Regions from separate parts of the Streptomyces sp. NPDC001156 genome, predicted to be linked through region 2. Evidence: riboswitches for the same ligand, from Rfam matches in the RefSeq annotation. Region 2 holds a riboswitch; each other region holds the start of a gene.
What was found. A riboswitch is a leader RNA that binds a small molecule or an ion and turns the genes downstream of it on or off. The one in region 2 is predicted to bind cyclic di-AMP.

Region 1 (4,872 bases), on a different contig from region 2:
CGAACGCACCGGCTACGAGCAGCGGACCCTCGACCCGTACTCCAAGCTGCTGGACGAGCGGATCATCTTTCTGGGAACGCCCATCGACGACACCTCGGCCAATGACGTGATGGCGCAGTTCATGCACCTCGAGTACCTGGCTCCGGACCGGGACATCTCGCTGTACATCAACTCCCCCGGCGGCTCGTTCAGCGCGATGACGGCCGTCTACGACACGATCCAGTACGTCGGCTGCGATGTGGAGACGATCTGCCTCGGCCAGGCGGCGTCCGCCGCGGCCGTTCTGCTCGCCGCGGGCACGCCGGGCAAGCGGTTCGCGCTGCCCGGCGCACGCGTATTGATCCACCAGCCGTCCCTGCCCGAGCCCATCCAGGGACAGGCCACCGATCTGGCCATCCAGGCCGAGGAACTCATCCGCACGCGCAGGCGGCTGCAGGAGATGCTCGCGCGGCACACCGGGCAGAGTCCCGAGCGGATCGCAGCCGACATCGAGCGGGACAAGATCCTCGACGCCCCGGCTGCGGTGGAGTACGGGCTGGTCGATCGCATCATCCCGAGCCGCAAGGCATCACGCACCGCGCCCGGCGCGAGGTGAGCCGTCGATGCTGCCGCCCGAACTGCCTCCGCTGCCCCCGCTGACCCGTGCGGAAGCCGAACTGATCGACCGTTACCTCGACGTGGTCGACCTCGTCGGCCGCATCAACCCCGCGCACTCCGGGGACACCTACGGCTCACTGCGCGCCGCCCAGGCCCTGGTCGGCAAGGCGGTGGCCCTGCGCGAGGCCCTGGCGCTGATGCACCAGCGCGGTGAGAGCGAACTGCACGGCCGCACGCTCGCCCGGGCCCTGCGCGTCCTGGACGGCGAACGCCGCGCGGCCCGCGTCACGGTGCCTCCCGGACCGGACGACTGACCTGATGGATCGGTGCGGGTGCGGAGCCGGCCTGAGCGACGGCTCCTCCGTCCTCCTGCGTCGCGCAGGACGGTCGGCTGACGGGTAGTGATCGGCGCGTAGGAGCTGGGAAGTTGGCTGGACGGCTGCCGCGCACCGCACATCGGGCGGCGACCTCTACCCCTTTACCGCGGCTCAAACGCACCGAACGGGTTACCCACACTCGGAGTAGACGTCCATGATCCCAAGGGCCCGCGAGGCATGCGCAAAACGCTTCCCCTTGGGCCGGGATGAGGTGTTCCACCGCAGGTCCGGGCCTCGTCCCACCCCTCAACGCGGCCCGAACAAAGGGCTGTCCAGCCGAACGGGTGAGTGGTGAGTAATGCCACAAACCACCGGTTCCATTGTGTTTTTTGGACACTCGTGAGTGAAGATCCCTTGCTGACGACAAGCCCCCGCCACCACGGCGGGGCGGTCCGGGCGGACGCCGAATCCTGCCGCCGCCCGGATGACGGGTCGACAGAAATGGATCGGCAGGAGTGGAGGACCCAGCAAGGCGGGCCGCCGGAGAGATCCGGGCGGTCCTTGGGGTGAAGCCGCGTGAGCGGCCGGGCTACTTCGCCAGCCCGAATCCGACAGGTCATCCTTCACAGGCGGCTGACGAAGGGTTGCGCATGACTGCGCTCAATCGTGTCCCGTCGCTGCTGACCCGGGCCGGCACGGCCTCGGCTCTCACTCTCGCCGCCGTCGGCGGCAGCATCGTGGCCCCCGGCCTCGCCACCGACGCCGCCGCCGCGGCTCCGGCTACCAAGGCGCTGCAGATCGCGGCGTCCAAGAAGGGATCACCGTACCAGTACGGTGCCACCGGCCCGCGCCGCTTCGACTGCTCGGGGCTCACGGTGTACGCGTTCAAGAAGGCGGGCAAGAAACTGCCCCGCACCGCCGCGGCGCAGTACAACAAGACGCGCCACATCTCCGCGTCGCACCGCAGGGCGGGAGACCTGGTGTTCTTCCACTGGGGCCGCAGCGTCTACCACGTCGGCATCTACGCCGGGAAGGGAAGGATCTGGCACTCCCCGAAGACCGGGGACGTAGTGAGGCTCCAGAAGATCTGGACGAAGAGCGTGTGGTACGGACGGGTCAGCTGATTCGACCTGCGGGGTGGCGGCACGGCGCGCCGCCGCCCCGCAGGGGCGTGAGCCGGGTCGAATCGGTTACTTGTTCACCATGGCCGACCCACCACCTCACCAGGATCGGAACGAGACACCCCTGGAGCGCGCCGACCGCAACTTCTCCGAGTTGCTTCAGGAGCTGCGGGTCACCCAGACCGGGGTGCAGATCCTCTTCGCGTTCTTGCTGACCCTCGCCTTCACCTCGCGCTTCCCGTCCCTCGACACGGTCCAGCGCATCACGTACGTCACCACGCTCCTGCTGGCCGTGCTGGCCGCGGCCCTGTTCACCTCGCCCGCGGCGCTGCACCGCACCCTCTTCCAGCAGCGCGTGAAGCCCTCCGTGGTGCGGATCTCGTCCCGCCTGGCCGCGCTCGGGCTTGTGGTACTGACGCTGGCGTTCACCGGGTCGGTGCTGCTGGTGGTGGACGTGGCCATGGGGCGCATCGCCGGTATCGCCGCCAGTGCGAGCACCTTCCTGGTCTACGTCGGCCTGTGGCGTGTCATGCCGCGGATGGTCCAGCGGGCGATCACCGATCACCAGACGACGGACCAGGCGGACGGCCGGGACACCCCCGGGCCCTCCCGCTGACGTGCGGCCGCCGGTCCGCACGGGGCGACGACACGGCACGGCGCCGAGTGCGCCGGCCGGGTCTCAGGAGCCCTGCTGGCCGCCCGCCGCGACCGGCTCCACGGGTGCGGCCCACGGCAGTTCGATCGCGACCGTCTTGCCCCCCTCGCGGGTGGGCCGCACGCTCAGCTTGCCGCCGTACTCCGCGGCGAGCCAGCGGATGATCACCATTCCGCGGCCGTTGTCCTGTTGCACGGCCGCGGGCAGGCGTTTGGGGAAACGCGGGTGGCTGTCGGTGACGCCGATGCGTAATAACTCGTCCCGGTCGAGGACGACGTCCACCGTGAACGTGGGTGACTGCCCCAGGGTGTGCTGGATGGCGTTCGTGGCGAGTTCGGACACGATCAGCCGTACGGTGTCGGCGACTTCGGCGTCGCCCGGCAGCCCCCATTCGATGAGAATGTCGGAGACATATTTCCGGGCGGCGGAGACCGAGGCGGGATCGCTCGGCAGAGTGACGGATGCTTCCTGATGATCTGCCATGGCGACGGTCGTCCCTTTCCCACGGGACCGGAGTCCGACACGAGCGGTTGGTTCGAGTAACGGTTCCGGACTGGGTGCTGCTCGCCAGCCTGCCATCACCTGGCCTCCGTCGGGCGCGATCCCCCGAGATATGCATATATCTGTCGCCCAAAGCGGTGAACTCTCCGACGACCGATCGTATTTGGGCGACCCCGGGGCTCATCCTCTACCGTCGCCGTGAAAACCGCGCGCCATGCGGAGGGAGTCGGCCATGCAGTACGGACCAGCGGTGCGCCGCCGCAAACTCGGCGCCGAATTGCGCGCCCTGCGCGCCCGGACGAGGCTCACGAGCGGCGAGGCAGCCGCCCTGGTCGGCTGGCACCAGTCCAAGGTGAGCCGGATCGAGACGGGTGCCAGCGGGGTCAAACCGGCCGACGTGGGCCGGCTGCTGGACGCGTACGGCGTCGAGGAGCCCGAGCTGCGGGAGCTGCTGCTCATGCTCGCGGGCTCGGAGGACGGCGGCGGGCGGCAGAACTGGTGGAACGCCTACCGCGGGGTGCTGCCGCCGACCTACCGCGATTTCATCAGCCTGGAGTCACAGGCGAGCGGGATACGCACGCTGGAGACCTCCGTGGTGCCGGGGCTGCTCCAGACGCCCGAGTACGCCCGGGCCGTGACCCGGGCCGCCGTCGACGGTCTGGAGGACGACAAGCTGGACGCCCTGGTGGAGGTGCGGCTGGCCCGGCAGGACGTGCTGCGCGCCGATCCGCCGCTGAGCCTGTGGGCGGTTCTGGACGAGGCGGTGCTGCACCGAGAGGTGGGGGGTCCGAAGGTCATGGCGCGCCAGCTGCAACGGCTCCTGGACGCGGCCAAACTGCCCCAGGTCCGGCTCCAGGTCCTGCCGTTCGCCGCCGGGGCGCATATCGGCATTACCGGACCTTTCGTTATCTTCTCATTTCCGAGCAGATCTGATCTGGATGTAGTTGTTCTCGACCACTTGACGAGTAGCCTCTACCTGGAGCGGAAAGAAGACCTCCAGGCCTACAGCGAGGCCTTCAACTCCCTTCGGATCCACGCCCTTTCCCCCGAGGACACGTTGGATTACATCGCCGCGTTGGCCGGCGACGCATAAGGAGTCACCATGTCAGCACTGCCTCGACACATCCCTTCCAGCACCTTGCTGCACGGAGTGCGGTGGCTGCGCAGCAGTCGCAGCACGGGAATGAACAACTGCGTCGAGACCGCTCTGCCCGGCCCCGGACGCTGGTCCGGCCTGGTGGCCGTGCGCGACTCAAAGAACGTGAGCGGACCCGCCCTGGTCTTCGGCCCCGGCGCCTGGAAGGAGTTCCTGACCGAACTGAGGTGATCACGTTTCTGCGACTCGGTAGCAAATCGGCCAATTTCGAACCGCTTTCCGAGTCACTTCCGTAGCAATTCCTCCCCCACTCTGTTCGTGCGAGCTCGTAGGCATCACCCGTACGGCGCGCGAGGCACGGCCGTTTCGCCGACTCACGGTCGCGTTTCGCCGATCACCCCCACGGCGTGCTCGATCTGACCGTCGGTGAGGTCGGCACGAGCGGTCAGCCGCAGCCGTGAGATGCCGTCGGGCACCGAGGGCGGACGGAAGCAGCCGACGGCGACCCCCGCCGACCGGCAGCCGGCCGCCCACCGTACGGCCAGTTCGGGGGAGGCTGCCCGCACGGAGACCACGGCGGCGTCC
Region 2 (6,307 bases):
CGTCTCCAAGGCCTTCACCCCCCGTCGCGTCGCCGAGTTCACACCCCGGGTGCAGGAGCTGACCGACCAGCTCATCGACCGCTTCGCGGAACGCGGCTCCGCCGATCTCATCCATGAGTTCGCCTTCCCGCTCCCCATCTACGCCATCTGCGACATGCTCGGCGTCCCCCGCGAGGACCAGGACGACTTCAGGGACTGGGCCGGGATGATGATCCGGCACGGCGGGGGACCCCGGGGCGGGGTCGCCCGGTCCGTCAAGAAGATGCGCGGCTATCTCGCCGACCTCATCCACCGCAAGCGCGAAGCTCTGCCCGATGCGCCCGGCCCCGGTGAGGACCTCATCTCCGGGCTCATCCGCGCCTCCGACCACGGCGAGCACCTCACCGAGAACGAGGCCGCCGCCATGGCCTTCATCCTGCTCTTCGCCGGGTTCGAGACAACGGTCAATCTGATCGGCAACGGGACGTACGCCCTCCTCACCCACCCCGAGCAGCGTGCCTGGCTGCAGGCCTCCCTCGCCCGTGGGGAGCGCGGGCTGCTCGAGACGGGGGTCGAGGAACTCCTCCGCTACGACGGCCCGGTCGAGCTGGCCACCTGGCGGTTCGCCACCCAGCCGCTCACCGTCGGCGGGCAGGACATCGCCCCCGGCGATCCGGTGCTCGTCGTGCTGGCGGCCGCCGACCGGGACCCGGAGCGGTTCGCCGATCCCGATGTGCTCGACCTCTCCCGCCGCGACAACCAGCATCTGGGATACGGCCACGGCATCCACTACTGCCTCGGCGCCCCCCTCGCCCGCCTCGAGGGGCAGACCGCCCTCGCCACGCTCCTCATCCGGCTGCCCGATCTGGAACTCGGGGCGGACCCGGTCGACTTGCGCTGGCGCGGCGGACTCATCATGCGGGGATTGCGAACTTTGCCCGTAAAGTTCGCGACGGATCGTGATGTGCGACGGCCGTCTGGCGCCGATTCCGGAGGATGACGCGGCGATCACGCGGGCGGTCCCGTAGTCGGTCCCGGAAAGGTGACACGCACTCAACTCTGTGATCTTCACGTGATCTGCGCTGCATTAACTTGTGACAAGTGATCGCTTGGCGCTACCTTCACGCAGCAGCGCGACGACATGCCTCAACCGTCGCGCCGGTCCCTGCTGTCGTGTGAAAGGCAAGCGCATGCTCTCCGGGAACGGCCGTCACCGGCGCCCCCGCCAGGCTCCGGCTCTCCTTGTCGCGGCAGGGGTGACCGGCTCAGCGATCGCGATCCCGCTGCTGGGCGCCACCGGTGCGAGCGCGGCCTCCGGTATCACCTGGGACCGGGTCGCGGAGTGCGCGAGCGGAGGCTCCTGGAGCGCGGACACCGGCAACGACCGCTACGGCGGGCTCCAGTTGACGCAGCAGGACTGGGACGAGTACGGCGGCCTCGACTACGCCCCCAGGGCCGACCAGGCGAGCCGCTCCCAGCAGATCGCCGTCGCCGAGAGGATCCTCGACGGCCAGGGCGTCTCCGTCTGGTCCGCCTGCGGTCTGGTCGCCGGCCTGAGTGAGGACTCGGCCTCCGCGCACGTCGACACCGGCCTCGCGGGCGAATCCTCCGACGGCGGGTCCTCCTCCGGCTACGGCATGGACTCCGGACTGTCCGAGTCGTCTGGATCGACCACTTCGGGGCACTCATCGCCTTCTTCGTCCGCCTCCTCCTCTTCGTCGCCTTCCTCCGGGGCGAGTGAGAAGTCCTTCAAGGGTGCTTCCCGATCGGCGGGGTCTCAGGGTGACGGCGACGCGTCCACTGAAGCGACGAAGAGCGACGAGTCGGACAAGTCCGGGCAGAGCGACACCTCTTCGAGGGCCGGTCGTCATCGCGGGAGCAGCGCCGACGAGAGTGCGGCGGGTGACCGTGCGGGCGACTCGGCCGCCCGGCACGCTTCGCGCGGCTCCAGCGCCGGGCGCGACGTCGCCGACGGCTCGTACACCGTCCGGCCCGGGGACAATCTGACGGCCATCGCCGACTCCCTTGACCTGAAGGGCGGATGGGCCAAGCTGTACGACGCGAACAAGAAGACGGTCGGCGCCGACCCCGACCTCATTCTCCCCGGTCAGAACCTTGAGATCGGTACCGAATCCGACGCCGGGCAGCAGTGAACTGCCTTGCCGTTCCAGGGGACTTCATGCCCTGGTTCGTGGCGAATGTCTGATTTGGCGAGAGTGAGATATGAGTCTCATAAGCCCTGATCGTCTTTGAAATTCCGCGGATCGACTGCTTACGGTCGTGTCCGCTCGCCACAGCGGGCCCCCACGGTCGCAACGCCGAATCCTGCCAGCGGCCGTGTGGGAACAGTCGACGCGTCAAGCGCCGTAGGCAGGAGCGGGGGACCCAAGGTAAGCGCCGCGCCCGGACATTGACCGGGACGGCTCGGGGTGAAGCCGCGCACCACGTCGTGCGCGGCCGGGCAACTCAACCGGCCCGAACCCGACAGCTCACCTCGCAGGCGTCGGTGAGGGGATCGAACCATGCTGTGTTCCGGCAAGGGCAAGCACCGCCGCCCGTCCAAGGCCACTCGCGCCGTCACACTCGCCGGCGTCGCCGGCGCCGCCATAGCCGCTCCGCTGCTCGCGGCCGGCAACGCCTCGGCCGCCACCTCGGCCGAGTGGGACGCCGTCGCCCAGTGCGAGTCCGGCGGCAACTGGGCCATCAACACCGGCAACGGTTTCTACGGTGGCCTGCAGTTCACGAACTCCACCTGGGCCGCCTACGGTGGCACCGCCTACGCCGCGCGTGCGGACCTGGCAAGTAAGGCCCAGCAGATCGCCGTCGCCGAGAAGGTCCTCGCAGGCCAGGGCAAGGGTGCCTGGCCGGTGTGCGGCAAGGGCCTGTCGAGCGCCCCCTACAACGGCGCCGCGGCCTCCACGAACAACTCGGCGAAGAGCGCCACGACCACTCGCTCGACCGGTGAGCAGACGGCCAACCGCTCCGCGCAGCGCCCGGCTCCCCAGAAGACGGTCACCACCCCGACCGGCCAGAAGATCAAGAAGGGCGACGGCGAGTACAAGGTCGTCAAGGGTGACAGCCTCAGCTCGATCGCCGAGAAGCACCACGTCCAGGGCGGCTGGAAGAAGCTGTTCCAGCTGAACAAGGACATCGTCAAGGACGCCGACCTCATCTACCCGGGTCAGCAGCTGCACCTGAAGTGACAGCTGCCGGGCAGCCGGCTCACAGGGTCCCCCCAGACGTGACCTCCATGGTGGGGGTCACGTGAGATCCACCCCCGTCCCCACGGGCTCCCCGCTCCGGTGCGTGTTCCCCCGTACGCACCGGAGCGGGGCCTTTTTGCCTGCGCGCCGTGCGATTTTCACCGGGCTTTCCTCTCCTCCTTTGTTCCGAGTAGGAACAATGTGTACCGTCACCCTGTCCTGGACGGTCGGTCGGCTGGCCGCCCACCCGGGACGGATAGGCTCTAGTCGCAAGGTGCCCCGCACTCTCAGCGTCACATCCATGAAGGAGATGCTCGTGCCGTCCATCGACGTCGTCGTAGCCCGGGAAATCCTGGACTCCCGCGGCAACCCCACGGTCGAGGTCGAGGTTGGCCTCGACGACGGCAGCACGGGTCGTGCCGCCGTCCCGTCCGGCGCCTCCACCGGTGCCTTCGAGGCCATCGAGCTCCGCGACGGTGACCCCAACCGCTACCAGGGCAAGGGCGTCGAGAAGGCCGTCCTCGCCGTCATCGAGCAGATCGGCCCGGAGCTCGTCGGCTACGACGCCACCGAGCAGCGCCTGATCGACCAGGCGATGTTCGACCTGGACGCCACCGACAACAAGGGCTCGCTCGGCGCCAACGCCATCCTCGGCGTCTCCCTCGCCGTCGCCCACGCCGCCTCCGAGGCGAGCGACCTCCCGCTCTTCCGTTACCTGGGCGGCCCGAACGCGCACCTGCTGCCGGTGCCGATGATGAACATCCTGAACGGCGGCTCGCACGCCGACTCCAACGTGGACATCCAGGAGTTCATGATCGCCCCGATCGGCGCGGAGTCCTTCTCGGAGGCCCTGCGCTGGGGCGCCGAGGTCTACCACACCCTGAAGAAGGTGCTGAAGACCAAGGGCCTGTCCACCGGCCTCGGTGACGAGGGCGGCTTCGCCCCGAACCTCGGCTCCAACCGCGAGGCCCTCGACCTCATCCTCGAGGCCGTCAAGCAGGCCGGGTACGTGCCCGGCGAGCAGATCGCCCTGGCTCTCGACGTTGCCGCCTCCGAGTTCTACAAGGACGGCAAGTACCTCTTCGAGGGCAAGGAGCGCTCCGCCGCCGAGATGACGGAGTACTACGAGGAGCTCGTCGCGGCCTACCCGCTCGTCTCCATCGAGGACCCGCTGTTCGAGGACGACTGGGCCGGCTGGAAGGTCATTACCGACAAGCTCGGCGACAAGGTCCAGCTGGTCGGCGACGACCTGTTCGTCACCAACCCCGAGCGCCTCGCCCGCGGCATCGAGGAGGGCACCGCCAACGCCCTGCTCGTGAAGGTGAACCAGATCGGCTCGCTGACCGAGACCCTGGACGCCGTCGAGCTGGCCCAGCGCAGTGGCTTCAAGTGCATGATGTCGCACCGCTCCGGCGAGACCGAGGACGTCACCATCGCCGACCTGGCCGTCGCCACCAACTGCGGCCAGATCAAGACCGGCGCCCCGGCCCGCTCCGAGCGCGTCGCCAAGTACAACCAGCTGCTGCGCATCGAGGAGATCCTGGACGACGCCGCGGTGTACGCCGGCCGCAGCGCCTTCCCGCGCTTCAAGGGCTGAGTGCGCTGAGAACGCCTTAGCCGGTCGTCCGTACGTCCCCGTACCCGGTCCCGTACCGTGTGCGGGGACGTACGCACGTATGAAGGGGAGGCGGGAGACATGGCCGGGAAGGACGGCGACCGGTTCTCCACCGCGACCAGGCTGCGGCTGCTCGGGGAACAGACGGCGGCCCGGGTCTACCGCTCCCAGACCAAGCGGCAGGCGCGGCGCTCCCGGCTCACCGGCCGGGCCGCGCTGCTCGCCCTCGTACTGTGCTCTCTGGTCCTGGCGCTGGCCTACCCGATAAGGCAGTACGTCTCCCAGCGCGCCGAGATCGCCGACCTGGAGCAGCAGCAGGCGCAGGCCCGTGAGCGGGTCGAGCAGTTGCGCGACCTCAAGGCTCGCTGGCAGGACGACGCCTACGCGGAGCAGCAGATCCGGCTGCGGCTGCACTATGTGATGCCGGGGGAGACCGGTTACATCGTGATCGACCCGGACGCCGCCAAGCGGGCGCGCGCGGACCGTGCGATGGCGGCGCGCCCCTGGTACGCGAACATCTGGGACGGGGTCGACAAGGCCGACAAGCCGTGAACGGCGGCGCCGCGCCGAACCCGCCGGCGGGCGAACCGCCGATGCGCCCTGCACGGCTGAGCCGCCCTCCTCGACTTGGCATCCTGGACGGCAGAGCGGACCTGAACCGATGGACCGTCGTGAACCGATGGACAAGTGAAGCGCCGTCCCGACCCGCACCGGAGAGCCGCCCGCGACCGACGAGCCGACCGTGAACCCGAGAGCCGCTGCGCCCGTTGACCCAGTGACCGGACGAACCAGCGCACCGATGAGAAAGACAGTCTGAAAGACAGCCATGGACATGCCCCCGCCGCCCACCCCGCGCACCGAGCCCACGGACGCGGACGTCGAGGCCATCAAGCAGCAGCTCGGGCGCTCCCCGCGCGGGCTGCGCGCGATCGCGCACCGGTGCCCGTGCGGGCAGCCCGACGTCGTGGAGACGGCGCCGCGCCTCCCCGACGGCACACCCTTCCCGACGACGTACTACCTGACGTGCCCGCGCGCCGCCTCCGCGATCGGCACGCTGGAGGCGAACGGCGTCATGAAGGAGATGACGGAGCGCCTGGCCGCCGATCCCGAACTGGCCGCCGCCTACCGCGCGGCGCACGAGGACTACATCGCCCGCCGTGACGCCATCGAGGTCCTGGAGGGCTTCCCGAGCGCCGGCGGCATGCCGGACCGGGTGAAGTGCCTGCACGTGCTCGTGGCGCACTCCCTGGTCGCGGGACCGGGCGTCAATCCGCTGGGCGACGAGGCGATCGCGATGCTGTCCGAGTGGTGGCGCAAGGGCTCGTGCGTGACGCCGGCGGGCGCGCCGTCCGGTGACGAGGGGGACGTGGACACGTCGGGCACCGGCTGGTTCGCCGCCAAGCCCGTCGAAGATGAGGAGGACGAGAAGTGACACGCGTCGCCGCCGTCGACTGCGGTACGAACTCCATCCGGCTCCTGGTCGCGGACGCGGACCCGGCCACCGGCGAAC
Region 3 (6,307 bases), on a different contig from region 2:
GGGCCACGACACCGGTGGCCCCGCCGGTGGTGACACCGCAGGTCCCACCGATCTACGGGTACGCCCCGGCGTACTGGCCGGGGCCCTACGGTCCGGCGGCGCCGTATCCCACCTACAACCCGTACCGCTCGTAGCGGTCGCGGAAGGCTCGGCGCCGCCGGACCCGGGGGGACGACCGGGGGGAAGCGGGCGGCCCTTACGCCGACGCCGCCGTCAGCTTCGCCGCCTCGTCGTCCGTCAGCGTCAGGTCCCCCACCGCCAGCAGGGCCGGGAGCTGTTCCAGCGTGCGGGCGGAGGCGATCGGGGCCGCCACCGTCGGCCGGCCCGCGAGCCACGCCAGGGCCACCGTCGCGATCTCCGCGCCCCGCTCCTGCGCGACCTCGTCCAGGGCCGCCAGCACGCGCAGTCCTCGCTCCGACTTCAGGTACTCACCGGCACGCCCCGCACGCGCCGAGTCCACCGTCGTACCCGGCCGGTACTTGCCGGTCAGGAATCCGGCCGCGAGGGAGTAGTACGGGACGGCCGCGAGACCGGCGCGGGAGGCGACGCCCTCCAGCGTGCCCTCGTATGTGTCGCGCGAGACCAGGTTGTAGTGCGGCTGCAGCGCCACGTACCGCGCGAGGTTCTCGCGGTCGGACAGGTCGAGGGACTCCTGGAGGCGTTCGGGGGAGATGTTCGAGGCGGCGATGGCACGCACCTTGCCCGCCTTCACCAGCTCGTCCAGTGCGCCGATGATCTCCTCCACGGGCACCTCGGGCTGGTCGAAGTGCGTGTAGTAGAGGTCGATGTAGTCGGTGTCCAGACGGCGCAGGGACGCGTCGGCCGCCGCCCTGATGTTGGCGGCGCGCAGGCCCTGGTACTCCGGGTGCTGGCTGACCTTGGTGGCGATGACGACGTCCGAGCGGTTGCCGCGCGCCTTGACCCACTTGCCGATGATGGTCTCCGACTCGCCGCCCTTGTTGCCCGGGGCGAAGGCCGAGTAGGAGTCAGCGGTGTCGACGAAGTTGCCGCCCGCCGCCGCATAGGCGTCGAGCACCGCGAAGGACTGGGCCTCGTCCGCGGTCCAGCCGAAGACGTTGCCGCCGAGAGAGAGCGGAAAGACCTCGAGGTCGGAGGAACCGAGCTTGCGAAGAGAAGTCATGCTCAATCCCAACGCCCGTACCGGACGGGCGCCTTCCGGAACCGCCGCAAAATTCGCGTAAACAACCGGATCGACGTATTCCGACTCGAGACGACGACCACGACCGGCAGTCCTGACGTGGGGGGGTTACGTCAGGACTGCCGGAGCCGGGGAGGGAGGCCGCGGAGGGCCCGCCCGAACCGTCAGGGGTTGAGACCCCTGCTCTGCAGCCATGCCATCGGGTCGATCGCGTCACCGCCGCCCGGGTGGACCTCCAGATGCAGGTGCGGCCCGGTCACGTTGCCCGTCGCGCCCACGCGGCCGATGACATCGCCCGTGGCCACCTTCTGGCCGACGCTGACGCTGATCGACGACTGGTGGCAGAACCACAGCTGCGTGCCGTCGTCGAGGGTCAGGATCGTGCGGTAGCCGTACGATCCGGCCCAGCCGGCCTCCGTGATGGTGCCGCTGTGGATCGCCTTGATGAGCGTGCCCGTGGGAGCGGCGAAGTCGAGGCCCGTGTGGTACCCGGAGGACCACATGGCGCCGGCGTCACCGAAGCGGGAGGTGAGGGTGTAGGAGGAGGTCGGCAGCGTGAACTGCTTGGCCAGTTCCGCCAGCCGTTCCGCCTCGGCCTTCTTCTTGGCCTCTTCCGCGGCCTTCTGCTTGTCCGCGGCGGCCTTCGCAGCCGCGTCCTCCTGCGCCTTCTTGGCCGCGGCGGCGGCCTTCTGCGCGGCGGCGTCCTCGGCGGCCCGGGCGGCCTCGACGGCGATCCGGTCCTGCTGGGCCTCGGCCTGCTGGATGATCCGGGTGCGCAGCGCCTCACCCGCGTCCTTGGTGCCCGCGGCGGCGTCGGCGGTGGAGACGCCCGCGGTGCTCAGAGGGGTGGCGGAGCCCTTGGGGGCGGCGGTGTCCTGGCCGATGAGGGCCTTGGCCGATTCGGTGACCGAGGAGAGGTCCGGCATGGATATGGACACCGGCGGCTTGCCGGTCTGCGCGGTGGCCATGCCGCCCGCGCCGACTGCGGCCATCACACCGACGCCCAAAACGGTGGAGCTGCGTGCGAGCCCTCCTCCGCGCTGCTTGCCGACGCGGTGCCGGCCGCGGACGGGACGGAGGGACTCCTCAGTGGGGTTCCACTCCTCCCAGGGGCCTTCCTCGGCGCCGGGTGCGTACCCGAACGTCTGAGTGGCGTTGGGAGCGGACGAGGTGCTCTGGGCAGGCGGGTTGGACGCCACGTGGGCGCACTCCTTTCCTTCCGTCTCGCCTACCGGGTTAGCTGACGGGTTCGGAGAGGAAGGTCTCCTACGCGCGTATACCGGCCGTGCTTCCGCGGCGGTATCCGCCCGATTCACCCCAAGTTGGTGGTTCCCCGGTTCCCTTGCGGGATTCGGCATGCGCACGGAGCCGCCTCTTGTGACGGCTGGGACGACCGCGCTGCGTTATCGAACGTTAATAGACGCGGAGCCCGGATTCCAAGCTGTTGAACAGATCCTTGACGTACTTGGCCAGGACTTTCATGCCATGACCGACCCAAAACGGGCGAGTTGGCTACGCCTCATGCACCTCACAAGTGTTGACGGTGTATCAGTTGTTATGCGCAGGGGCACCGCTCGACCACCGAGCGTCACCCATCAAGGGCGCTCGGGCCGGCGCACGGCCAGCAGGGCCATGTCGTCGGTGGCGCGGCAGCCGGTGTGGCGGGCGACCTCCTCGGTGACCGCGGCCAGCAGTGCGCCGGGACCGGGGAAGACGCGGCCGGCGAGCCGGGCGGCGGGATCATAGAACTCGCCGTGCGCGTCCCGTGCCTCCGAGACGCCGTCGGTGTAGAGGAGCAGCGTCGCCCCGGGCGGGAACTCCCACTCCTCACTACGGTCGGGCCAGACCCCGAGGTCTCCCATGCCGAGGGGTAGCGCCGGCTCACGGGCCTCCAGTAGCCGCAGCGTGCCGTCCGGGAGCAGGAGGAGGGGCGCGGGGTGGCCGCGGTTGACGATCCGGACGACCCCGCCGCCGTGCGGGATCTCGGCGAGGACCGCGGTGGTGAACCCCTCGCACGCGTCGAGTCCGTCTCGCCGAGTGCCCTCGCGCGACAGTGCCCGCTCCAGACGCTGGGCGACCGCCTCCGGGGTCGACTCCTGTTCGGCGGCCTCCCTGAAGGCGCCGATGACCACGGCGACCGCGGCCACGGCTCCCATGCCCTTGCCCCGCACGTCGCCGACCACGAGCCGTACCCCGTGCGGGGAGTCCTGCACGGCGTACAGGTCGCCGCCGATGAAGGCCCCGGCCTGCGCGGCCTCGTACCGGGCCGCGACGTCCAGCCCGCCGATCCGTGGGGCCGGCTCGGGCAGCACGGCACGCTGGACGGCCTCGGCGATCCCCCGGGCGGAGGCGAGGCGTTCGTTCTTGCGCCGGACGAGCAGGTTGATGAGGACGGCCAGGACGGCGACGGTCACGACGGTGCCCATCTCGGTGACCGCGTCGGCCCTCCCGGGAAGGCCGAGCCTGAGGTGGACGGCGAGGACGGCGAGCACCGCCGCCACACCGGTGAGCACCGTGCCGCGCAGCGAGTAGAGCGGCGCGGCGACGAGCGGCGCGGCGGTGAACAACGGGCCGGCCGTGACATCCGACGGGCCGAGGAAGTCGTAGCCGGTCCCGATGGCGATGAGCAGGGCGGGCAGGGCGCTCAGGAACGCCCGCGCGCAGAAGAAACGACGGTTCTCGCGCTCGACTCGACGCGGTGACGGGGTGTCCCCGGCACCGGCGGCCGGCACGGGTTCACCGGACGGTCGGCCGCCGGGCTGGTCGTGGTCGTCGTACGACTCCTCGAGCCACAGCGGGCCTGCTTGCTGCACCACGCGTCCAGGCTTCACGGAAGGGGAGCGGAGGGCGACCGCTGTGGGCCGGCCGGGGTATGGACCGGGAGCGAACCGGTGGACGCGCCGGGCGGAGGAAACACCGAGGGCCGGAGCCCTTTCGGACTCCGGCCCTCGGCCATCAGTAGCGGGGACAGGATTTGAACCTGCGACCTCTGGGTTATGAGCCCAGCGAGCTACCGAGCTGCTCCACCCCGCGTCGGTGATACCAGTGTAAGCCATACGCGCGACGTGAAGCGCACGGGTTTACGCCCACGCGCTTCACCAGCTCATTCCGGCCCGTCCACGCAGTCGTGGCGGGCGTCTCAGGGGCGGGTCGAGGGGGACAGCAGATGCGCGTTCGGGGCCTTCGCCAGGTCCTCGTACTGCGGCAGGAGCACCACGTCCGCCCCGGCCTCCGTCAGCACGGCGTTCCCGTCGGCCGCCTGCACGAACGTGTCCGGCTCGCGCCAGGCGGTGACCACGCGCCGCACCCCGGCGTCCAGGATCAGCCGGGCGCACGGCGCGGGCCGGGAGGCGCGGCGGGCGCACGGTTCCAGGCTGCTGTACACCGTGGCGCCCGCGAGCCGCGGATCGGCGGGGTCCAGCTTCGCCAGGGCCGACTCCTCGGCGTGGACCACGGGGTCGCCGCCCTCGCGAGAGTGCCCACGCGCCAGCTCCGTACCGTCGGCCGCGACGACCACCGCCCCCACGCTGAAGGCCGTGCGGGACGGTGGGCACTGCGCGGCGAGCTCGCAGGCCGTCTCGAGCCAGCGCCGGTCCGCGGCGGAGGCGAGCGCGCCGGCGCCGGGCGCCGTGGGCACGTACCGCAGCAGCACGACGTCCCCGACCGGCCGCGTCTCCACCAGCCGCATCCGCCCCGGCGGGTAGGCGCCCGGCCCGAACATCCGCGGTGCGCCCGGTTCGCCCACGAACAGCGGAGCGACGACGAGCTGCAACTCATCCGCGAGACCCTGCCGGAGCAGCTGGGTGTGCACGCGCCCGCCGCCTTCGACCATCAGCCGCCGTACGCCCTTGACGTCCCCGAGGTGGGCGAGGACCGCGCGCCAGTTCACGTCCGGACCCAGAGCGACCACCTCCACGTCCGCCGGCAGCGATCCACGCAGCCGCTCGGCGCCCGAGTCCGTCGTGTAGACGGCCTTCTCGCCGCCCGTGTGCCAGAAGAGGGCATCCGGGTCCAGGGCGCCGGACGCGCTCACCGTGACCTTCAGCGGGTACTCCGGCAGCCCTGCGGCGACCCGGGCCGCGCGCCGTTCGTCGGAGTAGACCAGCAGCCGCGGGTTGTCCGTGCGCAGCGTGCCCGCGCCGACGAGTATCGCGTCGCTGGCCGCCCGCACCTCGTCGACCCGGTCGAAGTCCTCCGGTCCGGACAGCAGGAGCCGCTGGGGGCCGGTGTCGTCCAGGAAGCCGTCAAGGGAGACGGCCGCGGACAACAGGACGTAGGGGTGGGCCATGGACTGCGCTCCGGTGGTCGGGATCCGGTGGTTCCGGGTCGAGGGTCGAGGTCCGGCGGGACCGGGGTCGGGATGTGTGGTTCAACTTTTAAACAATAACTACACTGGCGGCATGACGACCCGCTGGCTCACCCCCGAGGAGATGCGCGCCTGGCGTGCGTACCTCGCCGCGTCGTGGCTCCTGGAGGACACGATCGACCGGCAACTCCAACAGGAGGCCGGCATGCCGCACCTGTACTACTCCGTCCTGGCCAACCTCTCCGACGCACCCGGCCACCAGATGCGGATGACCGACCTCGCCGAGACGCTGAAGATCACACGCAGCCGGCTGACCTACGCGGTCACCCGCCTCGAGAAGGACGGCTCGGTCCGCAGGGAGGGTTGCCCCACGGACAAGCGCGGCAGCACCGCGGTCCTGACGGACGCCGGCATGGCTCTCCTGGAGCGTACGGCGCCGGGCCACGTCGAGACGGTACGGGCAGCCGTGTTCGACCAGCTCACGCCCGAGCAGGTGGCACAGCTGGAGGCGATCTGCACCCGGATCACCGACACGCTCCAGGGCGACGACGAGCAGTCGCCGTGCGGCGGAGTGCCCTGGCGCCGGCGTTCGTCCACGGCGTGAAGCCCGGCCACTCGCCGAGGCGGTGAATCACCGGTCCGAAGGCCCACGGGCCTGGAGTCACGGATCCGAGCAGGTCTGGAGCATGGCCGGCCTCGCAGGCCCGAAACAGGTTGCTTGAATTTTGAAGCACGACTAGAGTCTGCCGACGAGGTTGTGCTTCAAATCTGAAGCATGCGGTGCACTCTCCGCACCCGACCCGCAGGACCGGAGAAGGACGACAGACATGCGCGAGCTTGGC

Region 1: another riboswitch for cyclic di-AMP. It lies ahead of ACWDA7_RS24340 (NlpC/P60 family protein); the one in region 2 lies ahead of ACWDA7_RS28535 (transglycosylase family protein).
Region 3: another riboswitch for cyclic di-AMP. It lies ahead of ACWDA7_RS17320 (M23 family metallopeptidase); the one in region 2 lies ahead of ACWDA7_RS28535 (transglycosylase family protein).

What each region holds. Positions count from the first base shown of each region.
Region 1 is NZ_JBSFJX010000054.1:181-5,052, reverse strand. Features, by position in the region: gene ACWDA7_RS24350 (ATP-dependent Clp protease proteolytic subunit) at 1-595, shown strand, start outside; gene ACWDA7_RS24345 (hypothetical protein) at 603-911, shown strand; cyclic di-AMP (ydaO/yuaA leader) riboswitch at 1,376-1,560, shown strand; gene ACWDA7_RS24340 (NlpC/P60 family protein) at 1,565-2,038, shown strand; gene ACWDA7_RS24335 (DUF6328 family protein) at 2,118-2,651, shown strand; gene ACWDA7_RS24330 (ATP-binding protein) at 2,715-3,173, opposite strand; gene ACWDA7_RS24325 (helix-turn-helix domain-containing protein) at 3,424-4,284, shown strand; gene ACWDA7_RS24320 (DUF397 domain-containing protein) at 4,294-4,518, shown strand; partial or broken gene ACWDA7_RS24315 (aminotransferase class I/II-fold pyridoxal phosphate-dependent enzyme) at 4,662-4,872, opposite strand, start outside.
Region 2 is NZ_JBSFJX010000073.1:20,261-26,567, reverse strand. Features, by position in the region: gene ACWDA7_RS28545 (cytochrome P450 family protein) at 1-979, shown strand, start outside; gene ACWDA7_RS28540 (transglycosylase family protein) at 1,170-2,132, shown strand; cyclic di-AMP (ydaO/yuaA leader) riboswitch at 2,332-2,497, shown strand; gene ACWDA7_RS28535 (transglycosylase family protein) at 2,502-3,182, shown strand; gene eno (phosphopyruvate hydratase) at 3,493-4,779, shown strand; gene ACWDA7_RS28525 (FtsB family cell division protein) at 4,879-5,349, shown strand; gene ACWDA7_RS28520 (DUF501 domain-containing protein) at 5,624-6,229, shown strand; gene ACWDA7_RS28515 (Ppx/GppA phosphatase family protein) at 6,226-6,307, shown strand, end outside.
Region 3 is NZ_JBSFJX010000030.1:18,979-25,285, forward strand. Features, by position in the region: gene ACWDA7_RS17310 (PrsW family intramembrane metalloprotease) at 1-134, shown strand, start outside; gene ACWDA7_RS17315 (aldo/keto reductase) at 197-1,141, opposite strand; gene ACWDA7_RS17320 (M23 family metallopeptidase) at 1,324-2,358, opposite strand; cyclic di-AMP (ydaO/yuaA leader) riboswitch at 2,370-2,526, opposite strand; gene ACWDA7_RS17325 (PP2C family protein-serine/threonine phosphatase) at 2,755-3,975, opposite strand; tRNA gene ACWDA7_RS17330 (tRNA-Met) at 4,119-4,192, opposite strand; gene ACWDA7_RS17335 (dihydrofolate reductase family protein) at 4,299-5,447, opposite strand; gene ACWDA7_RS17340 (MarR family winged helix-turn-helix transcriptional regulator) at 5,560-6,069, shown strand; gene ACWDA7_RS17345 (GTP cyclohydrolase II RibA) at 6,293-6,307, shown strand, end outside.